DNA from 4 places in the Nocardioides aquaticus genome. Region 2 is predicted to be linked to each of the others. Evidence: predicted binding sites of a transcription regulator. Region 2 holds the regulator's gene; each other region holds the start of a gene.
The links. Region 2 encodes LexA, which represses DNA repair genes until DNA is damaged. Its sites were predicted from a motif close to TCGAACANNTGTTCGA; they were not measured.
Positions count from the first base shown of each region.

Region 1 (6,903 bases), 2.0 Mb from region 2:
CGAGATGACGTCGACCAAGTACGTCGTCACCGGTGACGGCCACGTCCGGTGACCGCGCTCTCGGCTGACCGGGCGGGGACGCGCTGATGGAGCTGCTCTGGAGCACCTTCGGGGTCTCGGTCCTCTCGGCCTTCTTCCCGGTCGTCAACATCGAGGCCTACCTCGGCGTGGTCGCCTCGCAGGTCGGCACCACCCAGTCCCTGCCCCTGGCGGTCACCGCCGCGTTCGGCCAGGCCCTCGGCAAGATCGCCTGGTACGAGGCCGCGCGACGCGGCACCGACAGCCGGTGGATGGCCAAGCGGCTCGAGAAGCCGGCGGTGCGGGCGCGGTACGAGTCCTGGACCTACCGCGCCGAGGGCCGTCCGCTGCTGGTCGTGGGGGTGCTCTTCACGGCCTCGCTGGTCGGGCTGCCCCCGCTGCTGGTGGTCGCGCCGCTGGCCGGGGCGCTGCGCCTGAACCGCCTGGTGTTCGTGGCCACCATCGTGGCCGGCCGCTCGGTGCAGTTCTTCGTGATCCTCCAGGGCATCGGCCACCTGCTCGGCTGACCGGGACCGGTAGGCTGCGGGCATGTCGCAGAGCCTCGTCCTCCCCCTGGTCCTCCGTGCCGCCGAGGAGGGCGCCCACAGCGGCCCCAACCACTGGCTGATCGGCGGCCTCGTCCTGCTCATCTTCCTGGGCATGCTGATCGGGCTGGTGTCCTTCGGCGGGGGCCGCGAGCACAGCTGAGCACGATGACCCCCGTGACCACCGCGAACGGCGCCCGGCCCGGCCGTCGTCGCCGCATCGGCGTCATGGGCGGCACCTTCGACCCGATCCACCACGGACACCTCGTGGCGGCCTCCGAGGTCCAGTCCTCCTACGACCTCGACGAGGTCGTGTTCGTCCCGACCGGCCAGCCCTGGCAGAAGTCGGGCCGTGAGGTCTCCCCGGCCGAGCACCGCTACCTGATGACGGTGATCGCCACCGCCGCCAACCCGCGGTTCTGGGTGTCCCGGGTCGACATCGACCGGGGCGGGCCGACGTACACCGTCGACACCCTGCGCGACCTGCGCACGGCGATGCCCGACGCCGAGCTGTACTTCATCACCGGTGCCGACGCGCTGGCCGGCATCTTCGGCTGGCGCGGCCACGAGCAGCTCTTCGAGCTCGCGCACTTCGTCGGCTGCACCCGCCCGGGCTACGAGATGGACGACGCCGCGCTCGCGGCGATCCCCTCGGACCGGGTGGCCATGCTCGAGATCCCCGCGCTGGCCATCTCGTCCACCGACTGCCGCGACCGGCAGCGCGCGGGGCAGCCCGTCTGGTACCTCGTGCCCGACGGTGTGGTGCAGTACATCACCAAGCACGGGCTCTACGCCGACCTCGCACGCACCGACCCACCCACCCTCACCGCCACCTCCGGAGACAGATGACCGCCACCGACCACGCCGTCGAGCTGACCCACGTCGCAGCGCGCGCCGCGGGCGACAAGCTCGCCCACCAGATCGTCGCCTTCGACGTCAGCGACCAGCTGGCGATCACCGACGTCTTCGTCATCGCCAGCGCGCCCAGCGACCGCCAGGTCAAGGCCGTGGTCGACGAGGTGCAGGCCAAGCTCCGCGAGGCCGGCGCCAAGCCGCTGCGTCGTGAGGGCGAGCGGCAGGGGCGGTGGGTGCTGCTGGACTACGGCGAGATCGTCGTCCACGTCCAGCACGAGGAGGAGCGCGAGTTCTACGCCCTCGAGCGGCTCTGGCGCGACTGCCCCCTGATCGAGCTGCCGGTGGACGTCGACGGCGGGGCCCGGTGAGCGGACCCCGCTCGCTGGTCCTGCTCCGCCACGGCCGCACCGCCTACAACGCCGCCAGCCGCATCCAGGGCCAGGTCGACGTCGACCTGGACGACACCGGCCACGACCAGGCCGCCCGCGCGGCGGTGGCCGTCGCCGCCCTCCAGCCGGACGTGCTGTGGTGCTCCGACCTCGAGCGCACCCGCTCGACCGCGGCGTACGTGGCGAAGGAGACCGGCCTCGAGCCGACCTACGACGCCCGCTTGCGCGAGTTCCACCTCGGCGAGCGCGAGGGCCTGACCCACGCGGAGTTCGCCGAGCTCGCGCCCGAGGAGTTCGCCCGCTTCCGGCTCGGCGACTTCGACGCGGTCAGCGGGGGAGAGGCCACGGCCGCGGTCGCCTCCCGGATGAGCGAGGTCGCCGGCGAGCTGCTGGCCGCCACCCCGGCCGGTGGCACCGCGGTCGCCGTCTCCCACGGCGCCGCGATCCGTACGGCGGTCACCGCCCTGGTGGGCTGGCCCCTCACCGCCCTCTCGGCCCTGCACGGCCTCGACAACTGCGGCTGGGTCGTCCTCGACGAGCACAAGGTCGACCCCGACGGCCCCGGCACGCTGCGCCTGCGCGCCTACAACCGCACCGCCGACGCCTGACCCACCCCCGCCAGCCCCGGTGGTCGAGGAGCGAGCGCAGCGAGCGTCACGAGACCCCTCCACAGGGGCGTAGGTCCACTGACGATCGAACGCGTGTTCGACTACACTGGATCCATGACCACCACCGCCCACACCTGCGACGACAGCACCGGGCCCGACCCGATGCTCGACGTCGAGGTGGAGGCGGTGATGTCTCCGGACCCGTCGTTCTTCGAGTGGGTCCACGAGCTGGATGACCGCCGCGAAGCCACCCGAGCCGCACTGCTGGCCGAAGTCAAGGACGCCAAGGCGGTCCGCGCTGCCGCAGAGGTCCGGGTGCTCCAGACCATCGTCGAGTGGTGCGTAGCGAACGAAGCGCTCCGTGAAGACGAGGCGATGTGGATCGCCGGGTACGGCGACCACGGCCTGGCCCTCGGTGGCGCGGGGTGCCCGCTGGTGCGTGAGTCCGCGGTCATCGAGCTCTCCGCCGCACTGGAGGTCTCCACCCGCTCCGGCGCCGACCAGATCGCCCTCACGCTGGAGCTCCGCTACCGGCTCCCCACGTTGTGGGCCCGCGTCATCTCCGGTGCGTGCCCGGTCTGGCGGGCACGGCTCGTCGCGGAGAAGACCATGGCCCTGTGCGAGGACGGTGCCGCCGAGGTCGACCGCCTCGTCGGCCCGTTCGCCCACTCCATCTCCTACGCCCAGCTGTCCCGCCTGACCGACGAAGCACTGATGCGGTGGGACCCCCAAGCGGCTGAGGAGAAGCGGAAGGCTGCCGCCGACGGCAGGTACTGCCGTATCGGCCTCTCGCAGCACGTCGACGGCACCGTGCAGCTCGACGCGGGCCTCGACCTCGCCGACGCCCTCGCCCTCGAAGCAGCTGTGCGGGATCGGGCCAAGGCGTACGCCGAGGACGGATCGACCGAGTCCCTCGACGTCCGCCGCTCCCAAGCCCTCGGCTCGCTGGCCACCGGACAGCCCACCCTCCCCGAGGGACAGGACGAACCCACGACACCAACGACACCGGCAGGGCCGAGCCTGGTGCTGTACGCCCACATCCCCGGCGGGGTGTTCAACCCGCTGTTCCAGGCCGGCCCTGGCCCCGTCAACGACGCCCTGGTGTCACGCCTGGACAACCGGCACCCCGCCAAAGGCCCCATCAGCACCGCCCAGGTCCGCCAGTGGGCACAGACCGCGGCCAGCATCACGATCCGGCCGGTCCTTGATCTGGCCGAGACGATCCACTGCGACTCCTACGAGTGCTCGGATCGCCTGAAGGAACAGACCCAGCTGCGCGACACCACCTGCGTGTTCCCGTGGTGCACCAACCCGGCGGTCTTCACCGACATGGAACACGTCATCCCCTACCCCGACGGCCCCACCGAGACCGGGAACGTCGCCCCCGCCTGCCGGCAGCACCACCGCGCCAAGACCCACATGGGCTGGGACTACGAGGTCCTCGGACCCGGGCTGTACCTGTGGACCAGTCCCCAAGGCGAGCGGTACTTGAGGTCCCACGCCGGGACGCATCCGATCGACCAGCTCCCACCGGGTCCACCACCCGACCCGCTGCCCGAGTCGCCGGACACCACCCCGTACCTGGACCCGTCACCTCCGGTCGCCGACGACCCCGACGACCCCGACGACCCCGACGAGTCACCACCCCGCGACAACACACCACCGTTCTGACCCGTTGACCACCAGCAGCAGCCGTACCGCCGGACCGGGCACGCCCACCGGCGGTACCGGCACGCCCGGACCTCCCCCGGTCACGCGGTGGCTCTCGACTCGCGATCTGGTGCCACCTGCTGACACCGGATCACGACCCGACCACCCCCGCGGCACGGCCCCACCATCGACCCACCGCGACTGGTCTCGTGACGCTCGCTTCGCTCGCTCCACGACCACCGGGGTTGGCGCGCTCGCTCCTCGAGCACCGCTGGCCGGCGCGGCACGCCACCCCTCCGACGGGGACCCCCTGATTCGCGTCGGAGGTGGGGTGCTTGTAATATCTCCCGAGTCGCCAGCACGGCGGCAGGTCTGGGGCTGTGGCGCAGCTGGTAGCGCATCTGCATGGCATGCAGAGGGTCAGGGGTTCGAGTCCCCTCAGCTCCACCGAGACCGGTACGACGGCGGGTTCCTCCAGGGGAACCCGCCGTCGTTCGTTCGTCGTCCTGGGGGTCAGCTCGCGTGCCCCACCGACACGGTCGCGTCCTCGGGGACGGGCACGCGATCCTCGGTGTCGAGGCGGCTGGGCCACCAGATCCGCCCGCCCAGGTCCATGTTGATCGCGGTCACGAGCACCGAGCGCACGATCATCGTGTCGAGGATGACGCCGAGCGCGACGGCGACGCCGAGCTGCGCCAGGAACACCACGGGGATGGTGCCCAGCACCAGGAACGTGGCGGCCAGCACGAGCCCGGCGCTGGTGATCACCCCGCCGGTGGAGGTCAGCGCCACCAGGGCGCCCGTACGGGTGCCGGAGTGCCTCGTCTCCTCACGCACCCGGGTCATCAGGAAGATGTTGTAGTCGATCCCGAGGGCCACGAGGAACACGAAGGCGAAGAGGGGGAAGCCGGGATCGGACCCGGCGAACCCGAAGACGTACTCGAACAGCATCGCCGAGATGCCGAGGGCGGCCCCGAAGGACAGCACGACCGTCACGATCAGGATGACCGGCGCCAGCACCGAGCGCAGCAGGATCATGAGGATGAGCAGCACCAGGAGCAGGATGACCGGGATGATCACCAGGTTGTCGCGGTTGGCGGCGTCCCGGGTGTCGAGGAAGAACGCCGAGCTGCCACCCACCAGCGCGTCGGCGCCGTCGAGGTCGTGCACGGCGCCGCGGACGCGTTCGACGGTGGCGAAGGCCGTAGGCGAGGCCGGGTCGGCGTCGATGGCGGCCTCGACGAAGGTGACGTCACCGGCGGTGACGGCAGGTTTGGGCGGCTCCACGCCCTCGAGACCCGTCAGCGCCTCGGTGACCGCGACGTCGGTGCCGGCCTGCGCCACCACCATCACCGTGTTGGACTGGTCGACCAGGCCGGCGTCCACCAGGACCTGCTGGCCGGTCACCGACTGGAACTCCTCGGTGTAGGAGTGCGCGGTCGACAGCCCGTTCGTGTCGAGGCGGAGCAGGCCCAGACAGGCGATCGCCAGCAGCACGGAGGTGACCACCCAGACCTGGCGCGGGCGGGGTGCGATCCAGCGCCCGACCCTGGCCCAGACGCCGGTCTGGGTCGGCTCCGCCGAGCCGAACCCGGGACGGCGCGGCCAGAAGATCCACCGGCCGGTGATCACCAGCAGGGCGGGCAGGAGCGTCACCATGACGACGAAGGTGACGGTGATGCCGATCGCCGCGACCGGCCCGAGGCCGGCGGTGGAGTTCATCTCGGCGAACAGCAGGCACAGCATGCCCAGCGCCACCGTCGCGGCGCTGGCCAGCAGGGCCGGGGCGGCGCGGTGGAGCGCGAACGCCATCGCCTCGTGCCGGTCCGCGTGCCGACGGAGCTCCTCGCGGTAGCGCGCCACGAGCAGCAGGGCGTAGTCGGTGCCGGCGCCGATCACCAGGATGGTGAGGATCGCGTACGACTGGCCGTTCACGGTGAGACCGGCGTCCCGGGCCAGGAAGTAGATCAAAGCCTGGGACACGAACAGGGCCACGACCGCGCTCAGGATCGGCAGGATCCACAGGACCGGGCTGCGGTAGGTCAGCAGCAGGATCAGGATGACGACGCCCAGGGTGGCGGCGAGCAGGGTGGTGTCGATCCCGCCGAACGCCTCGGCGGCGTCGGCGGCCTGGCCGCCGGCGCCGGCCACGTAGACCTCCACGCCATCGATGGCGGCGGTGGCCCGCAGCTCGTCGGCGATGCCCGGCATCTCGTTCCAGCCCTCGGCGCCGAGGTCGAAGGTGATGCTGGTCTGCGCGACCCGACCGTCCTGCGAGAGGGCGGGGAAGCCGAGCTGCTCGGCGGTGGCGGGGCTGACGACGGGCGGGGCCCGGCCCTCCGTGGGCGCGGCGACGCCGTCCATCGTCGCGAACTCCGCAGCCTGGTCCTCGATCGCGGCGAGATCGCTCTGCGTGAGTCCGGCGCCCCGTTCGTAGACCACGACGGTGGGGATGGCGTTCGGGTCCTGGAACGGCTCGAGCCGCTCGAGGGCCCGGGTCGACTCGGCAGACTCCGGCAGCCACGAGGAGGCCTCGTTGTTCTGGACGTCGGCAAGCTTGGCCGCGAACCCCGCGGAACCGGCCATCACCACGAGCCAGGCGACCACGACGAGCCACTTGGTGACACGTCCGGTCAGGATGCCCGCGAGCCCACGGTTCATGACTACCAGTGGAGCAGAACCCCCGGGGGACCGCACCCGAGGACTAGGTCCCGGTGGTGGCCCGCACCGGCTCCAGCTCGTCCCAGTCCACCGCGGTGACCCGCTGCTGGTACTCCGAGACGGTGCCGGGCCAGTTGGTGGTGATCCGGCTGCCCTCCTTGTACCAGCTGTCGCAGT
Region 1 is NZ_CP075371.1:1,978,332-1,985,234, forward strand. Features, by position in the region: gene ENKNEFLB_RS09560 (glutamate-5-semialdehyde dehydrogenase) at 1-52, shown strand, start outside; gene ENKNEFLB_RS09565 (hypothetical protein) at 87-545, shown strand; gene ENKNEFLB_RS09570 (hypothetical protein) at 568-726, shown strand; gene nadD (nicotinate-nucleotide adenylyltransferase) at 741-1,412, shown strand; gene rsfS (ribosome silencing factor) at 1,409-1,786, shown strand; gene ENKNEFLB_RS09585 (histidine phosphatase family protein) at 1,783-2,415, shown strand; gene ENKNEFLB_RS09590 (HNH endonuclease signature motif containing protein) at 2,530-4,086, shown strand; tRNA gene ENKNEFLB_RS09595 (tRNA-Ala) at 4,440-4,512, shown strand; gene ENKNEFLB_RS09600 (MMPL family transporter) at 4,579-6,726, opposite strand; gene ENKNEFLB_RS09605 (flavin-containing monooxygenase) at 6,770-6,903, opposite strand, start outside.
Region 1: ENKNEFLB_RS09590 (HNH endonuclease signature motif containing protein) is a predicted target of LexA. The motif match lies at 2,501-2,516, and genes of this name have one in related genera.

Region 2 (6,903 bases):
GCGCCTCGAGGTGACGCTTGCGGCGCCTACAACCGGCTGCGCCCGTCGTACCCGCCGCGCGGGGCCGGCAGGCCGAGGAACTCCCCGACCGTGGGCGCCACGTCGGCGGTCGTGGCCAGGCCGGGACGCGCGGTCCGCCGCGGTACGGCCGGGTGCCCGCCGCTGAGGAAGAACGGGATCGGCCGGGTCGCCGGGTGCCCGTGGTTGCCCGGGATCGGGTTGCTGGTGACCGGGTCCGGGTCGGAGAAGCGCCACCCGGCGCGGCAGTACACGACCACGTCGCCGGCCTCCGGGCCGAGCCGCAGCGACCGCGTGCGGCGGTCGAGCGCCTCGAGCACGCCCTCGGTGCCCTGGGCGATCGCGCGCATCCGGCGTACGGCCCGCTCCCGCTGCCGGTCGGGGCCGAGCCAGTAGAGGAGGTCGGCGCCGCCGTTGTCGCCGATCGCCACCCTCCCGGCCAGGAACGGGTCGGCCTCGATCGGCGCGGTCAGGCTGATCACGCGGTCCGGGGTGGAGTAGTCCATCGAGTGGTCGGCGAGCACCACCAGCAGGCTGTCCTCCCACCGGCCGGTCTCCTTGAGCAGATCGACGAAACCGCCCACGAGCCGGTCGGTGTTCAGCAGCGCGGTGCGCCGCAGCACCTCGAGGCCACTGGGCCCGGTGAGGTCGCTGTGCGCGAACCGGTCGACGTCGCCGAGGTTGACGAACATCAGGTGCGGGTCGTGCGCGGTCACCATCTCGCGCGCCGCGGCCATCGTGAACTCGTCGGGGGCGTACTCCGCGACCGGGATGACCGGCCCCGGCTCCCAGCGGTAGGTCGCCCGGGTGCCGAAGATCCCGTAGAGGTACTCCTTGCTGAGCACCGTCGCGGTCCGCAGCCCGCGGCGGTCGAGCCGCTCCAGGATGGTCGGTCCCCGCAGGTCGCGCGGCCGGTCCAGGGTGCGGACCTCGCCGAGCGCCCGGTCGTAGACGGAGTTCGCCGGCACACCGGTCCGGTCGGGGCGTCGCCCGGTCATCATCATCGTGTGGTTCGGGATGGTCTCCATCACCGGAAGCGACGTCGCGCGGCCGTACCGCAGACCGGCGTCGCGCAGCGACCGCAGGTTCGGTGTCAGCCCGCTGTCGATCTCCTCGGGTCGGCACCCGTCGACGACCACGACGTAGGCCCGCTTGCGCGTCCGGCGACGGGGCGCGGCGGCCGCAGTCCCGGCCGCGGCCGAGAAGACCAGGCCGGCCCCGCCGGCGGCGCCGAGCAGCGTCCGCCGACCGGCGTACGCCTCCGCGAGGCCGGCGAGGCGCGAATCGGTCGGTGTGCTGCGGGGTCCGCCACAGCCGTGCCCGGTCACCGCACGGGCCCGTCGGCCCGCTGGACGGTCCCGCTGCTGGCGCGGGTCAGCCAGGAGGCGGAGTGGGTGATCGTGGTGCCGGCCTCGCGGCGGTCGCCGAGCACGATCCAGTCCATCTGCGCGCGGGCCGGGGTGATGTCGAGGACCGAGAAGCCGTGCCGGTCGAAGTCGAGATACTTGATGTGCGGGTTCGCGGCCTGGATGGCGGCCTCGACGCCGGCGCTGGAGCCCTCGGGTCCGCCGGTGATGTCGTCGAGGTTGTTGGAGGTCACCGAGGAGCAGACGAACTCGACGCCGACCGTGCCCGAGAGCGGGTAGGTGCCCTTCTCGAACGGCAGCTCGGCGGCCCACGCGGAGTGGATGTCACCGGTGACGAACAGCGCGTCGTCGATGTTGCGGTCGCGCAGCAGGTCGAAGACCTGGCGGCGGTCGGCGGTGTAGCCGTCCCACTGGTCGACGTTGATCGGGACGCCCTCGTCGGGCGCCAGGCCGGTCACCTCGGTGACGGCCCGGGCCTTGGCCGCGGGCAGGGCGCCGAGCGTCACCGGCGCGATCATCACCGGGTTCCCGATGACCTTCCACTGCGAGGCGCGCCGGCGCAGCGAGTCGAGCAGCCAGGCCAGCTGGCGCTTGCCCGTGATCGTGCGGGCCGGGTCGGAGATGGCCTGCGGGTCCGAGCTCTGCTCGGAGCGGTAGGTGCGCAGGTCGAGCATGCTGATCTCGGCGAGCGTGCCCCAGGTCAGGCGGCGGTAGAGCCGGGCGCCGTCGCCGAGGGCGGCGGTGCCGTCCATCCGTACCGGCATCCACTCGTCGTAGGCGCGGTGCGCGCGGGCGCGGCGGGACCGGAAGTCGCCCTCGGTGTCGGGCTGGTGGTTCTCGGCGCCGCGCCGCCACGCGTCGTTGGTGGTCTCGTGGTCGTCCCAGGTGACGATCCAGGGGCAGCGCGCGTGCGCGGCCTGCAGGTCGGGGTCGGTCTTGTACTGCGCGTGCCGCCGTCGGTAGTCCTCCAGCGAGACCATCTCGCGCGGCGGGTCGTGCGGGCGGACGTCGACGTTCGCGTTGCCGTAGCCGTACTCGCCGGGGGCGTACTCGTAGAGGTAGTCGCCCAGGCAGAGCACCGCGTCGAGGTCGTCGCGCGCCGCGATCCCGCGGTAGGCCGCGAACATGCCGGCCTGCCAGTTCGCGCAGGACACCACGCCCAGGCGCAGGCGGCGTACGGCGGCCCGCGCGCGCGGGGCGGTGCGCAGCCGCCCGACCGGGCTGCGGCGGCCGTCGAGGACGAAGCGGTAGTGGTACCACCGGTCGGCCTCGAGCCCGTCGACGTCGACCTTGACCGTGTGGTCGCGCGACGGCCCCGTGACGACGCTGCCCCGGCGCACGATCCGCCGGAAGTCGGCGTCCCGGGCGACCTCCCACCGCACGGTCACGCGGGGCCCCTGGCCGGAGCCGGGGGTCGAGGCCGGCGTCGGGGTGACCCGGGTCCAGATCACGACCCGGCGGGGGAGGGGGTCGCCGGAGGCGACACCGTGGGCGAAGGTGCGCCGGTCGGCGCGGCGACGCGCGGCATCGGGGGCGGCGAGCGCCCCGGGGGCCGGGGCGCCGGGGGCGAGGGCGGCGGTGCCGAGGGCGCCGGCGGCGCCGGTCCTCAGGACGGTACGACGGGTCGGGGTGGTCACAGCCTGATCCAACGTCACGCCGGCCCCGGGGTCACCGCCCCGGACGAAGCCGCTGGCCAGTGTTCACCTTCCGGCCACGTCGGGCGCGCGGGGAGGGGCCCCGGGTCAGCGGGCGCGGGCGGTGGCGCGGAGGACGGCGGGCTGACGGTCGTCGCGGGCGTACCCCTGGCAGGAGACCGAACCGAGGCTGAAGCAGTCACGGATGCGCGTGCTGGCGTTGACCAGGTGCACCTCGACGGCCTGGACCCGGCGGGTGGAGAACGGCGTCCGCACCGAGGCCTTGCCGTTGCGGTCCAGCGCGACCCGGCTGGTCTTCGCGGTGCCGTCCGGTGCGACCACGGAGATCCGCAGCTCGGAGCCGCGCCTCGGCGCCGCCAGGTCGGCCTTGACGCGCAGCACCCAGCGGTTGGACTTCAGGCCGCCCCCGGGCTCGAGGCGCACCGTCGAGCCCGTGAGGTGCCCGAGGCGTCGGGTCGAGGAGTACGCCGTGCGGCGCAGGGTCAGCTCGCGCTGGTCGGCCACGGGGCTGCGCGGGTAGGCGTTGGCGTTGCCCTCCTCGTAGCGCTGGCGCGAGAAGCGGTTCGCCGCGACGTAGTCGGCGAACTGGGCCCGCACCGAGGTGCCGCGCGCCTTGAGGACTCGCTGGAGGGCGGCCAGCGAGTAGGTCTCGTCGGGGTTGAGGAAGTCGGCCTCCTCCCACACGTCGCGCGCCAGGGTGGGCAGCCCGCCCTGCTTGGCCGGGAACCTCTCGGTCAGGAAGCGCCAGAACGACCACGCGCCGTAGACCTCCTGGCCACCCCGGTCGAGGTCCATCGGCCGGGCGGGCCTGCCCATCGGGCCGTACCGCAGGTAGGAGACGTTGTCGTCGACGCCGTCGAAGGTCTCGTCCTCGACCCAGGTGGCGGTGCCCTCCATCAGCCAAGGGTCCTCGAAGAGGTCGTAGGCGAACTGGACGGCGTGGAAGTACTCGTGGGCGACGGTGACGTCCAGGTTCTGCTGGGGCGTGTTCCGGGGGTACTGCTGGCGGACGTAGTCGTTGTCGAGCACGCAGTAGGCCCAGGTGCTGAACCGCGCCGAACCACCGTCGTACGGGCCCTCGGGGTCGGAGGTGCAGTAGCCGTAGATGGCCTTGTCGCCGATGTCGGCGAGGTAGATGTCGGTCTTGGCGTTCCCGCCGTCGTTGCGCGCCCGGCCGTCCCTCCTGGGAGCGCGGTAGCCCGCGGCGACGTAGGTGTCGTGGACCCCGGCCACCGAGGTGAGCACCCGCCGGGCGAAGCGCGGCGTGGCGGCGTCGGCGGTCGAGTCGACCCGGTGGACGCACACGTCGGCGTTGCAGGTCGGGGCGGCCTCGCGGACCCGGTAGCGCACGCCGAAGGGCGAGCCGTTGCCGTCGGTGGGACGCGCCAGGTAGGCGTCGGCCGTGGCGCGGTCCTGCCGGGACAGGTCGCCGCGCGCCGCGAGCAGGTCGCGCAGCGCCAGGGTGACGTCCCGCTCGTCGGCCACCGGGGGCCCGGGCTCGGTCTCGCCGGGGTCCGCGGCCGGCCCGCCGACGCCGTCGGCGAAGAGCTCCTGGACCTCCTCCAGCGTCTCCTCGGGCAGCGGGGGACGCTCGCCCAGCACGACGTCGGGCAGCACCGGGACCGAGTCCGGAACGGAGCCCGGGACCGAGCCGGGGCCCGGGTCGGGATCGGCCGCGGCCGGCACCGCGGTGAGCGGGGCCAGGAGCAGCACGCTCAGCACACCCCCGAGCAGGGCGGTGGTGGCAGGACGACGCATGGGGGGCTCCCGGGGGTGGGCGGTGCGGGCAACCCGCAGCGTACGTGCCGCCCCCGACATCCCCGGGACCGCTCACCCGACCCCGGGGACGGGTCCTACAGGCTGCGCAGGACGGCGGTGACCTTGCCCAGGATCGTGGCGTGGGTGCCGTCGATGGGGGAGTAGGCGGCGTTGTGCGGCATCAGCCACACCTGGCCGTCCTTGCGCTGGAAGGTCTTGACCGTGGCCTCGCCGTCGATCATGGCGGCGACGATGTCGCCGTTCTCGGCGGTCGGCTGCTGGCGGATGACCACGAAGTCGCCGTTGCAGATGGCGGCGTCGATCATCGACTCGCCGCTGACCTCGAGCAGGAAGAGCTGACCGTCGCCGACGATGCGGCGCGGCAGCGGGAAGATCTCCTCGATCCGCTCCTCGGCCAGGATCGGGCCACCGGCGGCGATCCGGCCGACGACCGGCACGTTGGCGGCCTGCGGGACGACGTCGCCGACGCCCGTCTCGTCGATGCTGGACTCCTCGCCGCTGCCCAGCGAGCGGCGCGAGGCCATGTGCTCGGGCAGGAACACCTCGAGGGCGCGCGGGCGGTTGGGGTCGCGCTTGAGGTAGCCCTTCTCCTGCAGCACGCGCAGCTGGTGGGAGACGCTCGAGGTGCTGGTGAGGCCGACGGCCTCACCGATCTCGCGCATGCTCGGCGGGTAGCCGCGTGCCTCGAGGCACTCCTTGATGTGCGTGAGGACGCGCTGCTGGCGCGGCGTCAGCCCGGTGGCGTCCGCCGGGCCGTCGGGCAGCTCGCTGACGTTCTTCTTGGGCATGCGGGTGCACCTCTCCGGGGTCGGTGTGACAGGAGTGACGCTAGACCGTCGGGCACCCCCACTTCAAACACCTGTTCGAACCCGCGTGTCGCGGGTGACCGGCCAAGGCTGTCGAACAAATGATCGAGCGGGGTCTTGCGCTCGTTCGAACAGGTGATCTACTGTCGCTCAGGTGTTCGATCGAACGTCTGATCGACCGGGCCCGACCGCCTCGTCACCGAGGGCTGTCGGCGCCGGCCTCTAGACATTGGTTCGTCCACCACCGACCCCGGTGGTCAGCACCGCATCCGGCACCGCTGACCGCCCCCTTCCCCAGGAGGTCACCATGAGCGCCACCCTGCAGTCTGCCCGCCCCACCACCACCGTGCGTCTGACGCGTCGGGGCCGGCTGGCCGTGCTCCTCCTCGCACTGGTCGTCCTGCTCGCCGCCGGCCTCCTGCTGGCGCAGGCCTCGATGGCCGACGGCGAGGACACCCCCGACCCGACCCGCGTCGTCGTGGTCGCCCCGGGCGAGACGCTGTGGGGCCTGGCCCAGGAGACGGTGGCCGCGACCGGTGAGGGCGACGCCGCCTCGGTCGTCACCGACATCCAGGAGCTGAACGACCTCGACTCCGGCGTGCTGCAGGCCGGTCAGGAGCTGCGCGTCCCGCTCGGGTGACGTGTCGGCCACCACGCCGGCGCATCGACCCGCGCCGCTGGTGGGCTAGAGGCTCGTCGACGACTCGACCCCGTCGACGAGCAGGGGAACGCTGAGGGGCGGGGTGGCCACGGCCGCCCCGCCCCTCACGCATCTGCCAGTCGTGTCAGCGCACGCGGCGCCCGACGTACCCCTCGCTCGTCGCGACCGTGTCGACGTCGTTCGCGTGCCCCACGGAGGGAGCCGCCGGCGGGGTCGCCAGCAGCCGCAGGATCCGCGCGACCAGCATCAGCCCGGCGAACAGGCACGCCACCGCACCCAGCGACGCGAGCCCGAGGAACCACCACGCCTCGCCCCGTCCGCCGCGCGCCTCGGACCCGAAGTCGATGGCCGCGAAGACCAGGTAGCCCCACGCCACGACGAGCAGCGTGACCCCCAGTGACAACCCCAGGAGGGTCGGTGAGACTCGTCGCTGGGGCCGGGGACCTCGTCGCGACCCGGCTCGCTTTCCGCCCATGGGGGTCATTGTGTAGGACGAGAGGGTGGGGGCGTGGAGGAGTTGCCCGACATCGTCGGTCCGGATCCCGCCGTGGTCTTCTGTGGCCAGGCCGGTCAGGACAGTCCGAAGACCCGCGAGCACTACTACGCGACCCCCGGCA
Region 2 is NZ_CP075371.1:4,013,737-4,020,639, reverse strand. Features, by position in the region: gene ENKNEFLB_RS19525 (alkaline phosphatase family protein) at 27-1,346, opposite strand; gene ENKNEFLB_RS19520 (alkaline phosphatase D family protein) at 1,343-3,022, opposite strand; gene ENKNEFLB_RS19515 (MXAN_6640 family putative metalloprotease) at 3,128-4,798, opposite strand; gene lexA (transcriptional repressor LexA) at 4,894-5,607, opposite strand; gene ENKNEFLB_RS19505 (LysM peptidoglycan-binding domain-containing protein) at 5,933-6,265, shown strand; gene ENKNEFLB_RS19500 (hypothetical protein) at 6,411-6,689, opposite strand; gene ENKNEFLB_RS19495 (mismatch-specific DNA-glycosylase) at 6,795-6,903, shown strand, end outside.

Region 3 (6,903 bases), 470 kb from region 2:
CTCGCCGAGGGGCGCGGGCTGGCCCTGCGGACCGCCGTCTCCGAGCTCGGCGACACCGGCCTCGGGACGCTGCTCGGCCTGCTGCGCGCACGCAGCGCCGACGACGTCGAGGCCGCGTTCGCCGGTTGGGTGGAGCCGGTGAACAACCTGGTCGTGGCCGACCGGGGCGGCGCGGTCCGCTACCGCCTCGTCGGCCGGGTGCCGCTGCGGGACGACGCCAACCGGCGCCGGCTGGCGGACCCCGCCGACCCCGCCGCCGACTGGCGCGGCTGGCTGGACCCGCCGCGCCCCGCGGACGTCGGACCGGGCGGCGCGCTGGTCACCGCCAACGACCGCCGCGGCCCGGAGAGCGACGACGTGGGTGCGCTGTTCGCCGGGCCCTACCGGCGGGACCGGCTGTGGGCGCTGCTCGAGGGGCGCGACGACCTGACGGTCGCCGACCTCGCAACCTTCCACGACGACGCCCTGCTCGACCCCCGCGCCCGGCTGACCGTCCTCACCGACGCCTGGGACGGCTGGCTGGAGGGCTGGGACGGACGGATGGAGGCCGGTTCGGCCGACGCCGCGCTCTTCGCGGCCTGGCGCTCGGCGCTGACCCGGCGGGTGGTGGCCGAGCCGGTGCTGGACGCGCTGCGCGCGCCGGCCCCCAGCAGCGTGCTGGCGCCCTCGCTCGACCTCACGGTCCGGGTCGGCAGGGCGCTGCCCGCACTGGCCGCCGTCGACCGGCCCCTGGGCATCGACCTCCGTGCCCATGCCGTGGCCGCGCGCGAGGAGGTGCTCGCCGACCGCGGCGCCGGCCGGCTGCCCGCGACCTGGGGTGCCACCCACGTCCTCGCCCCGGTCCACCCGCTCGGCGCCGCCGCCCCGGCCGCGGCGGCGGTGCCGGCCGTACCGCTGTCGGGCGACACCGACTGCGTGCGCGCCTGCGCCTCCTACCCGGGACTCACCGACGCCTGCGGGCGAGGGCCCGTGGCGCGCTACGCCTGGGACCTCGCCGACGTGCAGGCCTCGGGCTGGGTGGTCCCGACCGGGGCGTCCGCGGACCCCCGGAGTCCCCACCACCACGACCAGCTCGACGCCTGGGCGGCCGGGCGGCTGCTGCCGGTGGTGACCGACTGGGACCGGCTCGTCGAGGAGCCGCTCAGCGGTCGGCGGGACCGCGGGTGAGCACGTCCTTGGCGAACCACGCCTGGGCGTGCGGGTTGTCGTTGTACGGCTCGACGCGGGCGTACCCGGCCCGCTCGTAGAGCCCGACCGCCTCGGTCAGCACGAGGTTGGTGTCCAGCACGACGCGCGGGTGGCCCAGCCGTCCGGCCAGCGCCTCGAGGTCGCGCAGCAGCCGCCCGCCGAGACCGGTGCCGCGCCAGGCCGGGTCGACCCACATCCGCTTGACCTCGCCGGCACCGCGCTGGGGTCCGGAGCTCACGGCGACCACACCGCCGTACGCCACGGGCCGGGAGGGGTCCGCCGCGTCGCGGCCGAGCAGCCAGCGCCCTGCGTCGGAGACCGGGCCCGGGTCGAAGGTGACGTCGAGGCGCTGGGCGACCTCGGCGAGGTACGCGTCGAGCGCCTGCCGGGCGAGCGGGTCGCGGGGGTCCACCTCGGCGATCGTCGCCGCGGGCGCGGGGGAGCTGGTCACGGAACGACCCTAGGAGCGTCACCCCGCCGGCGCGCACGGCCTACCGCCCGTGACCCCGGTCACCTAGGCTTGCCGACCGATCGGTCAGGTACGTCGTGCAGCGAGGAGACGCCCATGGAGGACCTCGGCCCCCGCCCAGGGGACCTGGAGACGATCGAGACGGCGTCGGTCGACGAGCTGCGCGCGCTGCAGACCGAGCGGCTGCGCTGGTCGGTGCGGCACGCCTACGAGCACGTGCCGCACTACCGTGCGTCGCTGGACGCGGTCGGGGTGCACCCGGACGACGTCCGTGAGCTGGAGGACCTGGCGCGGCTGCCGTTCACGGCCAAGGCCGACCTGCGCGAGAACTACCCGTACGGGATGTTCGCGGTGCCGCGCGAGCAGGTGGTGCGGGTGCACGCGTCGTCCGGCACGACCGGTCGGCCGACGGTGGTCGGCTACACCCGCGACGACATCGACACGTGGGCCCACGTGATGGCGCGCAGCATCCGGGCGGCCGGCGGCCGGGCCGGGCACGTGCTGCACAACGCCTACGGCTACGGCCTGTTCACCGGCGGGCTCGGGGCGCACTACGGCGCCGAGCGGCTCGGCTGCACCGTCGTGCCGGTGTCGGGTGGCATGACCGAGCGGCAGGTCCAGCTGATCGTCGACTTCGAGCCGGACCTGATCATGGTCACGCCGTCGTACATGCTCGCGATCGTCGACGAGATGGAGCGCCAGGGCGTCGACCCGCGCGGGACGTCGCTACGGGTCGGGATCTTCGGCGCCGAACCGTGGACCAACGACATGCGCCGCGAGATGGAGCAGCGTCTCGACATGCACGCCGTCGACATCTACGGGCTGTCAGAGGTGATCGGGCCCGGCGTGGCCGCCGAGTGCGTGGAGACCAAGGACGGGCTCACGGTCTGGGAGGACCACTTCTACCCCGAGGTCGTGGACCCGGTGACCGGGCAGGTGCTGCCCGACGGCGAGGAGGGCGAGCTGGTGCTGACCTCGCTGACCAAGCAGGCGATGCCGGTCCTGCGCTACCGCACCCGCGACCTGACCCGGCTGCTGCCGGGGACCGCCCGCACGATGCGCCGGATCGAGAAGATCACCGGGCGCACCGACGACATGATCATCCTGCGCGGGGTGAACCTGTTCCCGACCCAGATCGAGGAGCTGATCCTGTCGCTGCCGGCGCTCTCGCCGCACTTCCAGTGCGTGCTCGAGAGGACCGGCAGGCTGGACTCGATGGTCGTCGTGGTCGAGCGGCGCGAGGGCGTGGACCCGGCGACGGCCGACCGCGCCGGCGCCGAGCTGCAGCTCCTGGTCAAGAACCGGATCGGGGTCAGCATCGAGGTCCGGGCCGTGGCCCCGGGCTCGGTCGAGCGCTCGATGGGCAAGATGCGGCGGATCGTGGATCGGCGGGTGGCGCGGTAGGCGTCGCCGGGGTGGGCCGACGCCCGGCCTACCGTCTGATCTTCTTCAGGACGTACTCGCGTCCTCGGTGCCTGCGCATCTCGTAGGCGGGGTCGTGAGCTTTGCGGTGGTGGTGCCCACACAGGGGCAACGCGTTGCGCAGGTCGGTGGGGCCGCCGCGGGACCATTCCAGGAGGTGGTGGAGCTCGCACCAGGCGAAGGGTCTCTCGCAGCCGGCGATGCCGCAGGTGTCGTGCAGGGTGTTCAGGGCGCAGCCCTGGTGGCGGGTGAACTTGCGCCGGGACTTCCCGACATCGAGGGGCATGGAGTCCCCGCCGAGGACGACGGGGAGGTGGCCGGCGTTGCAGGCCAGGCGCCGGATCGAGCGGATGCTGATCGCTTCGCCGGTGGCCAGGGTCCCGGTCCCGACGCCGGCGGCGATCTTGTCGAGGGCTGCGGTGATGAGGAGTCCGATGGTGTTGCCGTGGTCGAAGCCCTGGGTGGGCAGGTGCTCGATGAGCTCGCAGAACCCGGCACCGATCTTCTCGCCGTAGGAGGTGCCGTGCTGGGCGGACTCGTCGGTCAGGGGCGTCCCGTCGGTGTCGCGGGTGTGGCGTCTGGGTGCGGTGAGCTTCTCCAGGGCGGCTTGCAGGATCCTGCCGTGCAGGGTGGGGATCACGAACGTCCCGCGGAAGGTCCCGTCACCGCGGTCGTTCAGCGACAGGTAGCACTCGCGGTGCGCGTCGTGTTCTTCGGCGGCGGTGTCGTCGCCTTCGGCCTGATCGGCCTCGGCCTTCGACGGGAGCATGTTCGCGTACACCCGGCGGGCCTCGTCGCGTAGCCGTGCCGCGGTCATCGGCCGGCCCTTGGCGTTCGTGGGTGAGGATTCGCCGGTCGCGGTCAGCACCAGCGACTCCTCCGCGGACGCGATCTGGTCGCGGGTGAGTGTCTTGGGGGCGCGTTCGGCGGCGCGGACGAGGACCTTGGCCTGGGACAGGCGCAGGGTCCCGGCTTCCAGGGCACGCCGCGTGTGGTGGTACTTCTCCTGAAGAAGTCGGGCGATCCAGAGCCCGCCGCGAAGGACCTCGGTGGGGTCGCCGGTGAGCTTGCCGAGCCAGGCTGCGGGGTCGGTGTCGGCCTCCTCGCCGACGGGGCCGTGCTGGCCGCGGTCGCGGGCTTCGGCGAGGACCGCGAGCTTGTAGGCAGCGACCTGGGACTCCAGGGCGGTGATCTCGTGGGCGGCGGTGGTCAGGTCGGTGTTCGACAACGCCGCGGTCGACACCCCCGCCGCAGCCGAGACCGCGCCACGGGCGTCGAGGAGGGCACCGGTGACGCGGACCCCGGGACGTACCCGTGCCGGACCCGGCTCCCAGGGTGCCTCGCACCCGAGCTCCGTCTCGGCGTCGGTGGTGGTGGTCATGGGTCTACTCAAGCACTCGCCGCCGACATCGGTGCTGCTGAAACGGGGTTATCCACCCACGGCAGAGCAACAGTAGAACAAAGGTTCGTCTACAGTCGCGGGAGGGTGGGGTCGGGGTGTCCGCGAGCGTCACCTCGAGGCGCCGCAAGCGTCATCTCGGCGGGCCGTAACGTGCCCCGACGTGAGTGCCCAGGCCCCGTCCGCCGTCATCCTCGTCCGCGCCAGCAGGTTCCTGCCCAACCCGGCCACGGCAGCGGACAACGCCTTCCAGGCCGACGTGCCCCCGGGGGAGTCGGACGCGGTGGTCGCGGCCCGTGCGCTGAGCGAGATGGACGCGGTGGCCGACGCGCTGCGCGCCGTCGGCGTCCGGGTGCACGTCTTCGACGACCACGACCACACCAGGCCCGACAGCGTCTTCCCCAACAACTGGGTCTCCACGCACGCCGGCGGGGCGGTGGCCGTCTTCCCGATGTACGCCTCGAACCGCCGCCACGAGCGGCGTGCCGACGTGCTGGAGATGCTGAAGTCGCAGTACCGGGTGCAGACGATCGTGGACTACTCCGGCCTCGAGCCGGACGGGATCTTCCTCGAGGGGACGGGGGCGATGGTCCTCGACCACGTCTCCCGGGTCGCCTACGCGGCGCGCAGCCACCGCGCCGACACCCAGGTCCTCGAACGGTTCTGCACCGACTTCACCTACGAGCCGATGTCCTTCGACGCCGTCGACGCGCACGGCGTGCCGGTCTACCACACCAACGTCATGGGCTGCGTCGGCACCGAGGTCGCGCTGATGGCGCTGGGGATGATCCCCGACGAGCGGCGCCGCGAGCAGGTGCGCGAGCGGCTCAGCGTGAACGGTCGGTCCGTCGTGGAGCTGACCGAGGAGCAGGTCCGCGAGTTCGCCGGCAACGCCGTCGAGCTCTGCGGGCGCACGCCCGAGGGTCGGCGCTGCTACCTGATGGTGATGTCGGCGCGGGCCCGGCGCAGCCTGCGGCCCGACCAGGTCGCCGTGATCGAGGAGTCGTGCCGGATCGTCGCCGTCGACATCCCGACCATCGAGCTCGCCGGAGGGTCGGTGCGCTGCATGATCGCCGGCATCCACCTCGACCGACGTCCCGACGACGTCGCGCCCGGGCTCACGCAGGCGGTGGTCGCGATCAACGAGGACCACCCGGTCACGCCCGACGGGCACCTGGTCGACGACGACGCCCGTCGGGACGCGTGAGGCGTTGCGCCGCCGTCGGTCGCGTGCGAAACTGATTCCTGACCGTTCGGTCTGTTAACCGGGCGGACGTGATCCCGGAGGTGGCGATGACCGCGCAGACGCAGGAGACCCGACCCGACGGCGAGGGCCCGGACGAGGCGGAGCTCCTGGCCGCCTTCGACGCCACGATCGCACGTCACGACCGGATCGAGCCGCGGGACTGGATGCCGGAGAAGTACCGCTCGACGCTGGTGCGCCAGATCGCCCAGCACGCACACTCCGAGATCATCGGCATGCAGCCCGAGGGCAACTGGATCACCCGCGCGCCGTCGCTGCGGCGCAAGGCGATCCTGCTGGCCAAGGTGCAGGACGAGGCCGGCCACGGGCTCTACCTCTACTCCGCCTGCGAGACGCTCGGGGTCAGCCGGCAGGAGCTGACGCTGAAGCTGGTCGAGGGAAGGCAGAAGTACTCCTCCATCTTCAACTACCCGACGCTGTCCTACGCCGACGTCGGCACGATCGGCTGGCTGGTCGACGGCGCCGCGATCTGCAACCAGGTGCCGCTGTGCCGCACCTCGTACGGGCCGTACGGCCGGGCGATGATCCGGGTCTGCAAGGAGGAGTCCTTCCACCAGCGCCAGGGCTTCGAGCTGCTGTCGACGATGATGCGCGGCACCGACGAGCAGCGCGCGATGGTCCAGGAGTCGGTCGACCGGTTCTGGTGGCCAGCGCTGATGATGTTCGGCCCGCCGGACGACGACTCGCCGAACACCGAGCAGTCGATGGCGTGGGGCATCAAGCGCGACACCAACGACGAGCTGCGCCAGAAGTTCGTCGACATGTCGGTGCCGCAGGCCGAGGCGCTCGGCGTGACGCTGCCCGACGACGGCCTGGTCTGGAACGCCGAGCGCGGACACCACGACTTCTCCCAGCCCGACTGGGACGAGTTCTACGCCGTGGTCAAGGGCTCCGGTCCGTGCAACGCCCAGCGCATCGCGCACCGTCGTCGCGCCCACGAGGACGGCGCCTGGGTCCGCGACGCCGCCACGGCCTTCGCCCGCCGCCAGCAGGAGACGGTGCAGCGGGGGTCCGCGTCGTGAGCGACGAGACCCCGCAGGCGCAGGACTTCAACGCCGGCGGCGGCCACGGCGCCGTACCGCTGGAGGGGGTGCCGACCGCGGTCGGCGAGGTGCCGCAGGGGGAGTGGCCGCTCTACGAGGTGTTCGTCCGCGGCAAGCG
Region 3 is NZ_CP075371.1:3,542,393-3,549,295, reverse strand. Features, by position in the region: gene ENKNEFLB_RS17115 (penicillin acylase family protein) at 1-1,167, shown strand, start outside; gene ENKNEFLB_RS17110 (GNAT family N-acetyltransferase) at 1,142-1,639, opposite strand; gene paaK (phenylacetate--CoA ligase PaaK) at 1,754-3,061, shown strand; gene ENKNEFLB_RS17100 (HNH endonuclease signature motif containing protein) at 3,090-4,460, opposite strand; gene ctlX (citrulline utilization hydrolase CtlX) at 4,642-5,685, shown strand; gene paaA (1,2-phenylacetyl-CoA epoxidase subunit PaaA) at 5,772-6,764, shown strand; gene paaB (1,2-phenylacetyl-CoA epoxidase subunit PaaB) at 6,761-6,903, shown strand, end outside.
Region 3: ENKNEFLB_RS17100 (HNH endonuclease signature motif containing protein) is a predicted target of LexA. The motif match lies at 4,534-4,549, and genes of this name have one in related genera.

Region 4 (6,903 bases), 1.0 Mb from region 2:
CCCAGGCGGTACGCCGCCACCTCGGCGCCCTCGGCCGCCTCGTTCCACTGGGCCCCGGAGTCGTCGGGCGAGGACAGGCTGACCACGACCCCGATCGACGCGCCCTCAGGCAGGCCCTCGGCCTCCAGCGGCACCGCCGCCGGCGTGGCCGGGGCCGCGGTGGACTCGGCGGCATCCTCCGGCTCGGCGTCGTCCCCCGAGCAGGAGGTGACGGCCAACGCCAGCAGCGCGGCTGCGGGCAGGGCTGCCCACCGTTGCGACGACCGCACGCTCACTGCCCGGCGGCCAGGTGGAACGAGTAGACCGTGCGGCGCTCGACGCCCTCGGGCACGTCCACCTGGAAGGCCTGCAGCTGGGCCTGACGCTTGAAGGCAGCCTCGGCCTGCGCCTGACGCAGCATCAGCCCGCCGATGTCCTGCCCGCGCGCGTTGGCGTAGGAGGACGCGGTCCGGGTGGCCAGCGCGAGCTGGAAGTCGGCGGCCCGGGCGTCGCCCGCGTTCGCGCCGAGCGTGCCGAGCAGCCCGGCCCCCTCGACCTCGGGGTCACCGAGGTCGAGCAGCACTTTGGTCAGGTCGGCGGTGAGCAGCTTGCCGGCCGCGTCGGTGTCCCGGGTCGAGGCCGACACGGTGTCGGCGATGACGTCGAGACCCTGGCGGACGTTCGACTCGATCGCGGACGTCGCCTCCTTCGAGGTCTTGTCCAGGCCGGCCTTCTGCTCGTTGATGGTCGCCTTGCCGTCCTTGACGATGTCGTCGGCCGCAGCGTTCATGCCTGCCTGGGAGTTCTCGAACACCTCGCCAACCGAGTCACGCACCTCGTCGGCCTTGCGGCCCACCTGTCGGATGGCCGGATCGATCGCCGACGCACCCAGACCCTCGGCGCTGACGGCCGCAGCTTCAATGCCGGCTTCGATCTGGTCCTTTGCCTTCTGCTCACTGGTGCGAAGAGCAGTCGCCGCCGCCTTCACCTCGTCACGCGTCGACGTGAGACCACCCTCCGACTTCAGGAGGTCGTCGAGCTTGTCCTTCAGCGTCTTCTTGGCCGGATCCGTCTGGCCCGACGCCTCGTTAGCCGTCTCCAGCACCAGAATGGCGTCGTTCAAGGCCCGTAGGTTTGACTTGTACAAGTTCATCGCCTTCCCGAAGTCGGACTGAGAGCCGTCCGAGGTGTCGGTGGCGTCGATGACTGACTGCCAGCCCGGGAAGGTTGCCGGGTTTTCTTCGGTCACTTCCGCGCACGGCACTAAGGTCAACTTCGACCGGAGCGACTCCACGGTGGCCCGAGTGAGCTGACCGGGCTGGACGGCGGCCTCGTCCGGAGCGATCAGGCCGCAAAGAGCTGCCGCGAGGTCGCGGTTCTGGCTCAGGTTGGTGTCCGCGGTACTCCGTACCGCTGTGATCGCAGTTGTGAAGGCCTGACCCTGAGCCGCGAATGCGTTGCGAGCCTTGATGAGATCGCCCAGCTCCAGCACTTCATCCTCGGGCAGGCTGCCGCGGATTTCAGTGAGCGCCGAGATGGTCCGATCAACCTGATTCTCGAGTCCGAGCGTTGCGTCGAGCGCGTCGCTGATACCGGTGGTGTCGACCGTGTTCTGCACCGACTCGGTGGTCTCACGAATCTTGTCAGCGACGCCGCGGAAGTCGTCCTTGGCGCGGAAGAGCGAGCAAGTCACCGACTCCGTGAAGGGGTTCGCGGAGTTGGGCGAGGGAGGGACGCAGATCGCCGGGCTCGGGACGTCCGGGCCGATCGAGACCAGGATCTGCTGGCCCAACTGCTCCTTGCAGGCTTCGCTCGCTGCCGCATAGCCCTTAAGAGTGCCAGCCACGCGACGCAGGCTGTCGTAGACGCTGCCAGCACCGGCGCCCGTTCGGACGCTGGCCCCGCATCCGCCGCCGGAGGCGGGCGCCGCCGGCACCGCACCACTCGTGTCGCCGAGCAGTGAGTCAACAGAGTTGACGGTGCTCTCGAGCTGGGCGAGTGAGGATGAGCCGGTCGAGTCGAGGGCCGAGGAGATGCCGTCGCCGAGGCCGGTGACGGTGCCGTCGAGGGCTTCCATCGAGGCGGCGATCCCGGTGATGCTGGTCTCGAGGTCGCCCACGGTCTTCTGGCCGAGGGTCTCGGTGGTGGAGTTCAGGCTGTCGCGCACGGCGGAGATGGAGTCGCCGGCCTCAGCCAGCACCTCGTTCACCTCGCCGACGACCTCGACGGTGCGCGCCTGCAGGGCGAGCTCCTCGGAGGCAGCGGGGTTGAAGGCGTTCTCGACCAGCGCGCCCACCGACGGGTCGGTGACCAGGCCGGGCTGGACGCTCAGGTCGAAGGCCGGGGCGCTGAAGTCCTTGGCGTCGACGACCAGGCTCAGCGTCGCGCTGGAGCTCAGCTGCGGCGGGGCCAGGATCGTGGCCCACTGGACCTGGGTGGCACCGTCGGCGCCCTGGCTGAGCACGCCGTTGGTCACGTTGTCCTGGCCGGCGGACTGCGTGACGACCCGAGCGGGATCGGTGCTGCCGAGGTCGGCGCCGGCGACGATCGTCAGTGGCGCACCGACCAGGGCCGGGCGGGTGCGTGATCCGCCGGGGACGTCGTAGGTGATGTCCTGCGCCTCGACCGTCAGGTTCTGGACCGTGAGGTCGATCTGCACCTCACCGTCGTACCCCTCGAGGTCGGCGAGGTCCGAACCAGTGCCGTCGGCGGTGCGGTAGGAGGTGAGGACGCGGACCGGCAGGTCGCTGACCACGTCGTCGGGCGAGTACGCCTGGGTGGTGCTGTCGGCGCTCTCACCGTCGGCCGAAGCGGTGACCGTCGTGCCCTCGACGGCGGTGAGCGTGCCGTCGGGACCCATGGCGATCTCGACCGACTGCAGCACGCGGTCGCCCGGGGAGACGGGGAGCTCGGAGTCGGCCACCGTGACCAGGCCCGGCGTCGACGCCGAGCCCACCAGCGAGGCGACCGCCACGGCGGCGACGAGGCCGACCAGTGGCTTGCGAGCGCGCAGCGTCGCTGCGCGCGCGGACGGACGGTTGTGGAACATGTGTGACCCCATCTAGCTGATCGCGGATGCCGAGACACCCCATGGCGAGCCCCGCAGCGGCCACAGCATAAGGCCTGGGTACAGCGACCCGTACCCGAACGACGGTGGTCCCGTCCAACCGGCTAGACCACGCAGTCGTCGCAGGTCAGAAGCTTGTCAACGGTTCAACAAGGTCGTTGTCCGGGCTAGCCGCGAGCCTTCTTCTCCTGCCGCTCCGCCCGCTTGCGAAGCCCGATCTGCTGGAAGCCGATCAGGACCGGCAGCATCGAGATGACCCCGACGATCGACGGCACCACAGCAGCGAACGCGAGGCCCAGCCCGATCACCGCGATGGTGCCAGTGACGACCAGGTAGGTGACGCTCGGGAAGTCGGACGCCTGGGACAGAGGGGTTTCCGGAGCATTCACGGGCGTCATGATGCGGCACCGCGGACGGGCGCGGGGCGGATTACCTCGTCATCAAGCGGTCACCTCGATCTTGTTACCGAACGTTTGATCGAATGTGCCCGTCCTGGTTGAGGATAACCGCCTCTGACCTGTGGAAACACCCCAGGACTGTCGGTGGCGAGTGCTTGGATTGATTCATGGCCACCGACAAGGACACCACCACCGGGCACCCCGTGCCGGCCGGTGTCCGCGCGGTGTCCGCAGCTGTAGTCGCGTTGGTGGAGCGGCCGCTGTTCGCGTTGGACGCCGCCACCACGAGGGACACGATCCTGGCCCTGGCCGAGCTGAAGTCCCGCCTGGCCTCCTACGAGTACGCCGTCCTCGCCCACGCCGAGGAGGTCCAGGTCGGCGCCGACACCGGCTGCACCTCCACCGGCGTCTGGGCCGCCAACGCCACCCGGTCGCAGAAGAACGTGTCCGCCGCCCAGGTCAGGTTGGCGACCGCGTTGGAGACCCGGTGGCACCGTGTGCGGGACGCGCTCGCCGCCGGGTCCATGAACGCGGAGCAGGTCCGGGTCGTGGTCAACGCGTTGGAGGACCTCCCCGACGACCTCGACGCGGGGTTGGTGACACGAGCCGAGGAGGCGTTGGTCGGGTACGCGGTGGAGTTCGCTCCCCAGGAGCTGAGGCAGCTGGGGGCGCACATCCTGACCCTGGTCGCACCCGAGGTCGGTGAGGAGATCGACCGCAAACGTCTCGAAGCCGCTGAGGCGAAGGCGGCGCAGAAGCGGCGGTTCAGCCTGTCGTTCGACGGCCACGGCACCGCGCATGGCCGGTTCACCATCCCCGAGGTCCAAGCCAAGATGCTGCAGAAGCTCCTCTACGGCTTCGCTGCCCCCGGCCACGTCAACTGCACCCCCGCCAGCGACGACCCCGAGGGTGGGAAGCGGGAATGGACCAAGGGCCGGCCGTCACCGCAGAAGCTGGGTGAGGCGTTCTGCGAGCTCATCGAGAACTACCCCCGCAACAACGCCCCGAAGCTCGGACGCACCGACGGCACCTTCATCACGACCACCACCTTCGACCTCCTCACCACCGCACTCGGGACCGCGACGCTCGACGACGGGACCCCGATGACCGCGGCCCAGGCGATGCGCCTGGCCTGCGAGGCCCGGATCATCCCCGTCGTCCTGGGCGGCAACGGCGAGGTCCTGCACCAGGGCCGGGCCCGACGCCGGTTCACCGCCGCCCAGACCTACGCCCTGCACGCCCGCGACAAGTCGTGCACCGCCAAAGGGTGCGACTGGCCACCGGGTCTGTGTCACGCCCACCACGACAAGAAGTTCTCCGAAGGCGGCCTGACCGACATCGAGGACGGGCGGCTTTTGTGCCCCCACCACCACGCCCGGGCCCACGACCCCGCCTACGAGATGAAGGTCCACGCCGACAACAAGGTCACCTTCCACCGCCGGACCTAGGCCGACCCGTTCGGCGGGCGAGCTCTCGCTTTGCTCGCTCCTCGACCACCGGGGCTGACGCACGCCCTCGACCACCCGGGCTGACGCACGCCCTCGACGACCGGACGCTGCGCTCGCCCTCGACCACCGGGGCTGCGCGCGCCGCCTTGGCGCGCCCTGACGGATCAGCGGTCCTTGCGGTGGCGCTCCAACCGGGCGAGCAGGTCGTCGGCGTCGAACTCCGCCGGCACCCGGCGGTAGCGGAACGTCCGCCCCTCCCCCACCTCGTCGTACAGCGACGAGCCGACCGGGCGCTGCAGCAGCCAATTCCGGCAGGATTCGCCGCGCTCCCCGGCCCGCGCGCACCCCGCCCGCACCACGGCGGCGAAGTCCAGGCAGGCCCGGTCGCAGGCTCGCGGGAGCAGGTCGGCGACGACGATCACGTCCCGCCGGTCCAGGGGTCCGTCCTGCAGCAACGCCAGGGCGAAGGCGGCCTGCTCGGCGAGCCGGAGGCTGCCGTCCCGGGCGACGAGCGAGGAGGCGTGCTCCACGAACCCGAGCAGCGGCCAGGAGTGGCCGTCGTCGAGCCCGTCCGCTGCCGCCGACCACTGCCCGGGTTCCTGGGACATCGAGTCGGCGATGCGTAGCACCCATGACGCCGGTACGTCGTGGTCGCGCTCGTCGGTCGGCAGCGCCAGCAGGCCGAGCACGTCACTCATCGGGACCCGCTCCCGGCGAGACCCGCGGACGCAGCGCCTGGATCTCGGCGACCGACGGGCGGTACTCCCGACGGCTCCTCATCCGCAGGTCCTCGAGGACGGGCAGGTCCGCCAGGACGGACAGGTCGCCGTCGAGGACCCGCGTCGTCCCGTAGAGCCTGAGGTGCCGCAGCCGTGCCAGGTCACGCAGGGGTCGCAGCGACGCGACGTCGCCGCAGTCGCTGGCGTTGAACCGGGTCAGAGCACGGCAGTCCGCCACCGCGTCCAGGGCACCCACCCCGCGGCACGCCTCCAGCTCGAGCTCCTCTAACCGGCCGAGGGTGCGCAGGTCGTCAATGTCGGTGAGCGCGGCCGCGCCGACGACGGCGAGCCGGCGGAGAGCGGGCAGCGCGGACGCACCGCGCAGCGACTCCAGCCGCGGACGGTCCTTCAGGTCGACCTGAACCAACCCCGGGGCGGCGCCCAGCGGAATGAGGTCCGCCGCGGTGTAGCCACGCAGTGCGGCGCGCAGGAGGCCCGAGGCCGAGGCCGAGGCCCACGAACCTCGGACCTGGCTCCATTCGGCCGCCAGCTCGAGGAGCCCCGGCAGCCGTCCCAGGTCGAGGACCGCCGAGGGGTGCGTGGTCACTGACAACTTGCTCAGGTTCGCCCCGAGGGCCTCGACCGGCTTCAGGCTCCGGACCCGTCGGTCGAGCACCACCAGCTCGCGGACCGGCAGCCCCTCGAGGAACCCGAGGTCCGGCTCGTCGGCGCCGAGCGCGTGGTTGACGACGAGTCGCTGCGCACGCCCGGAGGTGAACGGCTCCGCTGCCGCGGGGGTCCACCGACCCTGGAGCACGACCTCGACCACGCCACCGAGCTCGCCCTCGCTGAATCCGCTCGTCACGAGCCGGCACCCCCGCCGACCGGTCCGTCCGCGCCACGTTCGCGTACCGCCTGCTCGTGGAGCCGCCGGCGCAGGTCGTCCAGAGCGGGCTGCTCGGTGCGTACCCCGGACGCGTCCTGGAGGACGAGGTCGTCGAGCCCACCCATGCCGCGGTAGAGGCCGATCACCGTGACCAGCAGCTGACGCCGCTCGTCGGCCGGACGGGGCGTGGCGGCCTCCTCGGCGAGCGAGCCCAGCAGTGCTGCCCAGCGCGGCTCGCCCGTGCGGTAGAGCAACGACGAGAGGGCGCGGAGCGTCTCGGCGACCCCGTCGGGTGCGTCTGCGGTCGTCCCCCGCAGCGAGCGCCAGACCTCGTCGCGCAGGCCCATCTCCTCGCACAGAGAGCGGACCAGCCGCACCGTCTCCTCCTCGACCGTCGCGCCGTGCT
Region 4 is NZ_CP075371.1:473,622-480,524, reverse strand. Features, by position in the region: gene ENKNEFLB_RS02345 (ABC transporter substrate-binding protein) at 1-269, opposite strand, end outside; gene ENKNEFLB_RS02340 (hypothetical protein) at 272-2,902, opposite strand; gene ENKNEFLB_RS02335 (hypothetical protein) at 3,214-3,435, opposite strand; gene ENKNEFLB_RS02330 (HNH endonuclease signature motif containing protein) at 3,612-4,892, shown strand; gene ENKNEFLB_RS02325 (hypothetical protein) at 5,057-5,590, opposite strand; gene ENKNEFLB_RS02320 (hypothetical protein) at 5,583-6,476, opposite strand; gene ENKNEFLB_RS02315 (hypothetical protein) at 6,473-6,903, opposite strand, start outside.
Region 4: ENKNEFLB_RS02330 (HNH endonuclease signature motif containing protein) is a predicted target of LexA. The motif match lies at 3,512-3,527, and genes of this name have one in related genera.